2 regions of the Sinorhizobium arboris LMG 14919 genome follow, and region 2 is predicted to be linked to the other one. Evidence: riboswitches for the same ligand, from Rfam matches in the RefSeq annotation. Region 2 holds a riboswitch; the other holds the start of a gene.

Region 1 (4,308 bases), 930 kb from region 2:
TCGCAACGGCGCGCCGGCGCTCGTCGGCAACGATAAGGCACGCTATCTGGCGGTTGCGGCCAATGGCGCATTGCTCAACAAGGTGATCGGGGATGCGCTCGGCTGGGCTGGGCTGGAAAGCCTGCCCGATCTCGGCGATCTTCGCGTAACGCGCCGCGGCAATCTCCGTTTCGCCTTCAATTTCGGCCGGGTCGCCGCGGAGGTACCCGCGGGCGCCGCGGCCGAGTTCTATGTGGGGGGACGCACGCTGAAACCCGTCGATGTTGCGATCTGGACGGAATGAACCCCGGAGCTTCGACGTAGCCGACCTTTCGGCGAGGTCACATCGTCGTGAGCCTGGATTGCACTTGATGACTTGTCGTCCCATTCGCCCTAGGTCGAACGCATGACTATGCTCGTTATTGCGTTCCTTGCGCTCTTCGGTTTCCACTCGGCGGCAGCCGGGCAGGATCAGTCGGCCGTCACCACCTTGCTGACGAGACTGGCGACGAGGGACGACCTGAAGCCGCTGAAGACCGTCATCGTCGCCAGGGACGGGGAGACGATCGCCGAGAACGGGTATCGCGGCCACACGCCCTCGGAGTCGGCCAACATCAAGTCGGCATCGAAATCGATCGTGTCCGCCCTTGTGGGCATCGCGATCGGCAAGGGTCTGCTCGACGGCCCGGAGCAGAAGATCGCGCCGCTCCTGAAGGAGGATCTTCCGTCGCAGGCCGACCCGCGGATCAACGACATTACCATCGGCAACCTCCTGTCGATGCAGGCGGGACTGGGGCGGATGTCGGGACCGAATTACGGACGCTGGGTTTCGAGCCGCAACTGGGTCCGTTTCGCGCTGGCACAGCCTTTCGACGACGAGCCCGGAGGCCGGATGCTCTATTCGACCGCCTCGACGCATCTGCTCTCGGCAATACTGACCAAAGTGGGCGGCAAGCCGACACTGGCGCTAGCACGCGAATGGCTTGGTCCGGTCGAGGGTTTCCGAATCGGGTCATGGGATCGCGATCCCCAGGGCATCTATCTCGGCGGCAACCAGATGGCGATGAGCGCGCGATCGCTGCTTGCCTTCGGCGAACTCTACCGCAACCGGGGCCGCACCGCAGACGGACTGCAGGTCGTCCCGGCCGATTGGGTCGAGCTTTCCTGGCGGCCGCGCACGGAGTCCCGCTTTACCGGCGACGGCTATGGGTATGGCTGGTTCACGCGCCGGATCGGCGACGAGGATGTGTATTACGCATGGGGCTATGGCGGCCAGATGCTCTATATCGTGCCGTCCCTGAACCTGACTGTGGTTATGACGTCGGATGAAAGCGGCCCCTCGGCACGCAACGGCTATCGCGACGCCTTGCATGGGGTCCTGGCGGAAATCATCTCCGCCGTCAAAGCGGATTGAGGCGGCATGGTCCTGCTCTGCCGCTGCTAATGAGATGCATCAAGAAGATACAATAAGGGCGCGCAAAACCTCATTGTTTAGCGCGCTCAAAGGACCTGGCCGAGGTCTCGCGGCATCCTATGCCGTTGGCTGTTTCGTCTTCCGGAGATACGGGAGCACGGTGTCGAAAGAGCCGAAACGCTGAATGGCGTCCTCGTTGGAAACTGCCGCCGTGATGATGACGTCCTCGCCCTGCTGCCAATTGGCGGGCGTCGCAACCTGATGCTTGGCAGTGAGCTGGATCGAGTCGATCGCGCGCAGGATCTCGTTGAAGTTACGGCCGGTTGTCATCGGATAGGTGAGGATCAGCTTGATCTTCTTGTCGGGACCGATGACGTAGACCGAACGCACGGTGGCGTTGTCCGCCGGGGTGCGGCCCTCGGACGTGTCTCCGGCGCCGGCCGGCAGCATGTCGTAAAGCTTTGCCACCTTCAGATCGCGGTCGCCGATCAGCGGATAATCGACGTCGAAGCCGGTCGCGATCTTGATGTCGTTCTTCCATTTGGTATGGCTTTCGACCGGATCGACGGAGATGCCGATGATTTTGACGCCGCGCTTGCGAAACTCCGGTTCGATTCCGGCCATGGCGCCGAGTTCCGTCGTGCAGACCGGGGTGAAATTCTTGGGATGGGAGAAGAGGACAGCCCAGCCGTCGCCGATCCATTCATGGAAATTGATCGGACCCCGTGTCGTCTCGGCGGTGAAATCAGGGGCGGTGTCATTGATGCGCAGGCTCATGGCTTGTTCCCTTTCAGCTCAAAAAATTTCGCTAAGAATAGCGCAATCGTCGCCGTTTTCGAGGAGGAAACGAACGATTGACGGCGGCAGGAGGAATGACAGCATCATAGCTTGTCAATCGGCGCGATATTTTTTGCCGGCCGGCGTAAAAGGAAAGGTCTTACAAGTCTTTCGCGGACGCGTTGACATCGCCCTGCCGCAGCCGCATAGATGACGCATTCCGAGGGGAGCACCAGACGGTGCTGAGATGGCGTTGAGCCGGACCCTTGAACCTGATCCGGGTCATGCCGGCGTAGGAACGGAAGAAGGCCGCCAGCGGCAAGTTCGCCTTTTCATCGCCTTTCCTGGATCTCCGTGATGAGCCCGTCTGGAGATCGATCGATGACGTCCATTGCCGCACTACCCAACGCAAGCATCATCCGTGCGAAGGAGGGCGGCGCATGACGGCGATTGCCCTCACCATCGCCGGCTCGGACTCGGGCGGCGGAGCCGGCATCCAGGCGGACCTCAAAAGCTTTTCGGCGCTCGGCGTCTACGGCGCCAGCGTCATCACCGCAATCACGGCCCAGAACACCAGGGGTGTGACGGCCGTCGAGGATGTTTCCGCCGAAATCGTGTCCGCGCAGATAGACGCGGTTTTCTCCGACCTCGACGTGAGCGCCGTCAAGATCGGCATGGTCTCGCGTCGGGAAACCATCGCCGCCATTGCCGACGGACTGCGCCGGTTCGGGAAACGGGCCGTCGTGGATCCGGTCATGGTGGCGACTTCCGGCGATGCGCTGCTTCGCCCGGATGCCGTCGCGGCGCTCATCGAAGAGCTATTGCCGCTGGCGCTCGTCGTTACACCCAATCTTGCGGAGGCCGCGCTCATGACGGGGCGCGCGGTCGCCGAGGACGAGGCCGAAATGGCGCGCCAGGCGGAAGCGATCCTGCGGGCAGGCGCACACTCGGTTCTGGTCAAGGGCGGGCACCTGGAGAATCCGGAGGCCACGGACCTCTTCTTCGACGGAGATACTCTTGTCCGCCTACCCGCTGCGCGGATCGAGACGCGCAACGACCACGGCACCGGCTGCACGCTTTCGGCAGCCATTGCCGCGGGCCTTGCGAAAGGCATGCCGCTGGTTGAAGCGGTGAGCGCTGCGAAGTCCTATCTGCATGCCGCAATTTCCGCAGCCGATCGCCTGGAGATCGGGCAGGGTCGCGGACCCGTCCATCACTTCCATCGGTGGTGGGAGGAGTAAGGCGGCATCAGGGTCTAAGACTTTGATAGGACCTATCTTCCAACGGCAAACCGTTACACACTTTTTCTGGAAGTGCTCCAGGTGCCTCGCTCTAGCCACTGTTCTTCAGCAACATGCTTTCAACATGGCTGCGATTGGCAATCGGTTCTCGCGATATGCACTTTCTTATCCGCCGGCTTGAGGCTTTCAACCGTGACGACCTGCCGGATTGGCGGCGGTCGCCAAGCAGGGCGCGGCGTGCTCTTTCGATCCTGCCGTCGCTGATCGAGTTTTCGCTCTTCTATGCGCTGGCACTCATGGCCCTGACGGCGGTCATTGCATTGATGGCAGCCGGTTGGATCATGGGTCTCGATCGCCGCAAGGCCTGACGGTACGGAGCGAATGGCCGCGCCCACAAGCGGCGCGGCCGCGTTTGCCTCAAGCGGCGGTGTTTTCCGTGACCGTATTCTCGATGTAATACTTGCCGTAGCGGTGACGGTATTTCTCCGCCCCGTCGAAGTCGCTGTATTTGCCGAGCTCGTTCATATCCGTCTTGTTGAGGATGACGCCCAGCACCTTCGAGTTGATCAGCGGTTCCGAGTTGAGCAGATCGCGTACGAGCCGCGAAGGCGTCATGCCCCACTCGACTACGAACAGGATGCCGTCGGCCAGCGGCGCGAAGGCCTTGGCGTCGACGACAGGTGCGAGCGCAGCAAGATCGACCACGACATAGTCGAAGGCGTTGCGCGCGTTTTCGATGAGGTTCGCCATGGCCGGGGAGGCGAGCAGTTCGTTGCTCTGATGTCGTTGATGCGAAGCGCCACCGGCTGGAAGGATAGCGAGCTTGGTGCGCTGGTCTACCTTGATACCGGCGGGCCAGCTTGCTTCTCCGGTCAGAGTTTCGACGAGACCGGTGCG
Region 2 (4,308 bases):
CGATTGAAGTAGGCTTGTTGTTCCGCCGGCGGCAATTGATCGGGCGCCGAGACCGATTTCAGCTCTTTCAGGATGTCGAGCAGCGGCTCGGCCGGCATCCGCATGCTGAAGCCGCCGCTGCGAAGCTCGTCATAGCCGAAGCTCGCCTCACCATCCGAGAAGGCGATGTTTTTGACGGAGATCGGTCCATAGGCGGGCTTTGCCTCCTTGTCCTCAGGGCCGGCCCTTTCGGTATAGAGTCGGGCCAGATAGGCGGCGTCGATGTCCTGTGCCGTGACGTTTCCCATGGAGCCCGTCAGCCGCTTCGCCTTGGCATCCTCACCGCCGGAAGCGTCCGCACCGAATTCGAAGCTGGCGCCGCTCGCCGAATAGCGGGCGATACGCCCGCCGCCGATGTCTTCGGAAACCACGTCCCTGTAGACCAGCTTCTGCTCGGTGCCGGCAAAGGTCTGGGCGAAGACGATTTCAGGGGCGGAAATGCGTTTTGCCGCGAAGAGTTCTACCCGCTCCGAGAGGGACAGTCCGCTCCTCCCGCCGAACATCTCCGTCAAGGTGTTCGGGCCCAAATCCGCGTCTTCGACGACCGCGCGGGGAACGGAGACTGTGCCGAATGCGCTCTCGAGTTCAAGGCCGCCTACTTCCAGCTGGCCCTCGAGGAAGAGGATTTTGGGCCGGCCGTCAAGCGCGGCGAGACGAACTTCCGCCCCCTCCTTCAGCGGCAAAGTCACGTCGCGCAGATGAATGCGCCCCAGGAAATCCGCTTCGACGCTGCCCGCCTTGCCCCCGCGCTCGGCGATCATCCTGCTCACGCGATTTTCGACGACGGTCTTGTAACCGGCCATGCCGGCGGCCGTGATTGCTACCACCGCAACTGCGGCCCAAAGCCCCTTGCGTCTCTTTTTTCCCGTTACTGCCTCAATCTGCCCCACGACAATCGTCCCTTCGCTATGCGCTTGACGGCGCCTCATTCGTGACGGGTGATTAGATGTAAGGCGCTGCATTTGCAAGCATCGCGGGAGGACAATCCGGAGCAGATGATCGACGCGCCCGACATTCCTCGTCCGAGACCCGACCGCGCCGGAGGCGGCCGTTCAAAAACCATCTTGACGCCGCGCCGATATCCGTTCCTAATTGCGCCATTCACCAGGGGGGTCCCGGCAAGGGGCTGAGATACTGCTAGCGCGCGCAGTGACCCGTTGAACCTGATCCAGTTCATACTGGCGTAGGGACGGTGCAGACGTGCAACAGCCAGGAATCCGTGCACCCGCGGTCCGTCGGCCAAACGTCTTTTCATCCTTCCGGCTTCAGAACTGGGTCTCCAACGCGAAAACTTTGGAGCCTCAAGATGAATCTAGTCAAACCAATCGCCGCGGCGCCCTCGGTCACGCAAGGACCGCTTCCCGCATCCCGCAAGGTCTACAAGCCGGGCGAGATCCATCCCGACATCCGCGTGCCGATGCGCGAAATCGCCCTGCATCCGACCTCCGGCGAGCCGCCGGTCACGGTTTACGATTCCTCCGGCCCCTACACGATCGAAAACGCCGATATCCGCATCGACGCGGGCCTGCAGCGCCTTCGCAGCGACTGGGTTCTCAAGCGCGGCGATGTCGAAAGCTACGACGGCCGTGCGGTGAAGGCCGAGGATAACGGCTTTGCGACTGGGGAAAGACTGACGCCGGAATTCCCGGTTCGTCATCGGCCGTTCAAGGCCAGGCCGGGAAAAGCGGTCACCCAACTCGCCTATGCCCGCGCCGGCATCGTCACTCCGGAAATGGAATTCATCGCCATTCGTGAAAATCTCGGCCGGAAGCCTGCAAAGGAGGCGCTCGCCCGAGACGGCGAAAGCTTCGGCGCCTCGGTTCCCGACTTCGTCACGCCGGAATTCGTCCGCCAGGAAGTGGCCGCCGGCAGGGCGATCATTCCGGCCAACATCAACCATCCGGAAGCCGAACCGATGATCATCGGCCGCAACTTCCTGGTGAAGATCAATGCGAATATCGGCAATTCCGCCGTCACCTCCTCCATGGCCGAGGAGGTGGAGAAGATGGTCTGGGCGACGCGCTGGGGCGCCGATACGGTCATGGACCTTTCCACCGGCCGCAACATTCACAATATCCGCGAATGGATCATCCGCAATTCGCCGGTGCCGATCGGCACCGTGCCGCTCTACCAGGCGCTGGAGAAGGTGAACGGCATCGCCGAGGACCTGTCCTGGGAGGTCTTCCGCGACACGCTGATCGAGCAGGCGGAGCAGGGCGTCGACTATTTCACCATCCATGCCGGCGTCAGACTTCACTATATCCCGCTGACCGTGGATCGCGTCACCGGCATCGTCTCGCGCGGCGGGTCGATCATGGCGAAGTGGTGCCTGCATCACCATCGCGAGAGCTTCCTCTACGAGCATTTCGAGGAGATCTGCGACATCTGCCGCGCTTACGACGTCTCCTTCTCGCTCGGCGACGGCCTGCGTCCCGGCTCGATCGCCGACGCCAACGACAGGGCTCAGTTCGCGGAGCTGGAAACGCTTGGCGAACTGACGAAGATCGCCTGGGCCAAGGATTGCCAGGTGATGATCGAAGGGCCTGGCCATGTGCCCATGCACAAGATCAAGGAGAACATGGACAAGCAGCTCGCCGTCTGCGGCGAAGCGCCCTTCTACACGCTCGGGCCGCTTACCACCGATATCGCGCCCGGCTACGACCACATCACGTCAGGCATCGGCGCGGCGATGATCGGCTGGTTCGGCACCGCCATGCTCTGCTACGTCACGCCGAAGGAACATCTGGGCCTGCCCGACCGCAACGACGTCAAGACCGGTGTCATCACCTACAAGATCGCCGCCCATGCCGCCGATCTCGCCAAGGGGCACCCGGCCGCCCGCACCCGCGACGACGCGCTGTCGCGCGCCCGCTTCGAGTTCCGCTGGGAGGATCAGTTCAACCTCTCGCTCGACCCCGAAACCGCGCGCAATTTCCACGACGAGACGCTGCCCAAGGAGGCGCACAAGGTCGCGCATTTCTGCTCCATGTGCGGGCCGAAATTCTGTTCGATGCGGATTTCCCACGATATCCGCGCCGAGGCGCAGAAGGAGGGCCTGGAGGCGATGGCCGCGAAATATCGCGATGGCGGCGATCTCTACATGCCGCTCGACGAAAGCAATGGCGCGCGCGCCGGAGAATGAAATGCGCGTGCTGATCAAAGGGGCCGGCGTCGCCGGCCTTACCGCCGCCCATGAGCTTCTCGCACGCGGCGCCGAGATTACGATCATCGAGAATGCTGCCGGCGTCGCCGGGGCCGCTTCCTGGTATGCGGGCGGCATGCTCGCTCCCTGGTGCGAGCGCGAAAGCGCCGAGGAAGCCGTCCTGACGCTTGGGCTCGGCGCTGCCGACTGGTGGGATGCCGCGCTCCCTGCCGGTTCCGTCCATCGCAACGGCACGCTCGTGGTCGCACAGCCGCGTGATGCAGCCGAACTCAAGCGCTTCGCTTCGCGCACCTCCGGCCACCGCTGGGTCGAAGCGGAGGAGATCGCAGCGCTGGAGCCTGCCCTCGCCGGCCGTTTCCGGCGAGCACTGTTCTTTCCGCAGGAGGCACATCTCGACCCCCGCCGGGCACTTTTGACGCTCCGGCAAGGGCTGGTGGTACGCGGCGCCGCGTTCGCCGGCGAGGACACGGACGAGCATGGTTTCGCGCTTACCGTCGATTGCACCGGAGCCTCGAGGATCGGCGCGATCGACGGGCTTCGCGGCGTTCGCGGCGAGATGGCCTATCTGCAGACGGACGAGGTGGCGCTGTCGCGCCCGGTACGCATGCTGCATCCCCGCATTCCGCTCTATATCGTGCCGCGCGGCGGCGGCCTCTTCATGTGCGGCGCGACGATGATCGAGAGCGACGACGCCGGGCCGATCACCACCCGCTCACTGATGGAGCTGTTGAACGCCGCCTATGCGCTCCATCCGGCTTTCGCCGAAGCGCGCCTGGTCGAGACCGGCACGGGCGTGCGCCCCGCTTTTGCCGACAACCTGCCCCGGGCCTCTCGCCGCGAAAACACGATTACCGTCAATGGCCTCTATCGCCACGGCTTTCTCCTCTCCCCCGCCATGGCTCGGGAGGTGGCGGCGCTGGCCCTGGGCGAAGAGACACGCAAAGGAGATGTCCGATGAAGCTGACTGTCAATGGCGAGGAACACGAGCTTCCGGCCGCCACGCTCGCCGAACTCTTGCAGCGCCTCGATTTCGAAGGCGACTGGCTGGCGACTGCCGTCAACGGCGAGCTTGTCCGGAAGGGCGACCGATCCAGCTACCGGCTCCA

The links. A riboswitch is a leader RNA that binds a small molecule or an ion and turns the genes downstream of it on or off. The one in region 2 is predicted to bind thiamine pyrophosphate.
Region 1: another riboswitch for thiamine pyrophosphate. It lies ahead of thiD (bifunctional hydroxymethylpyrimidine kinase/phosphomethylpyrimidine kinase); the one in region 2 lies ahead of thiC (phosphomethylpyrimidine synthase ThiC).

What each region holds. Positions count from the first base shown of each region.
Region 1 covers NZ_ATYB01000008.1:319,134-323,441, forward strand. The annotation lists gene SINAR_RS0102190 (beta-galactosidase) at 1-283, shown strand, start outside; gene SINAR_RS0102195 (serine hydrolase domain-containing protein) at 386-1,393, shown strand; gene SINAR_RS0102200 (peroxiredoxin) at 1,511-2,170, opposite strand; TPP riboswitch at 2,384-2,486, shown strand; gene thiD (bifunctional hydroxymethylpyrimidine kinase/phosphomethylpyrimidine kinase) at 2,611-3,411, shown strand; gene SINAR_RS0102210 (hypothetical protein) at 3,525-3,779, shown strand; gene exoP (succinoglycan biosynthesis transport protein ExoP) at 3,829-4,308, opposite strand, start outside.
Region 2 covers NZ_ATYB01000008.1:1,246,239-1,250,546, reverse strand. The annotation lists gene SINAR_RS0106440 (aq_1923 C-terminal domain) at 1-929, opposite strand, end outside; TPP riboswitch at 1,136-1,247, shown strand; gene thiC (phosphomethylpyrimidine synthase ThiC) at 1,346-3,181, shown strand; gene thiO (glycine oxidase ThiO) at 3,183-4,160, shown strand; gene thiS (sulfur carrier protein ThiS) at 4,157-4,308, shown strand, end outside.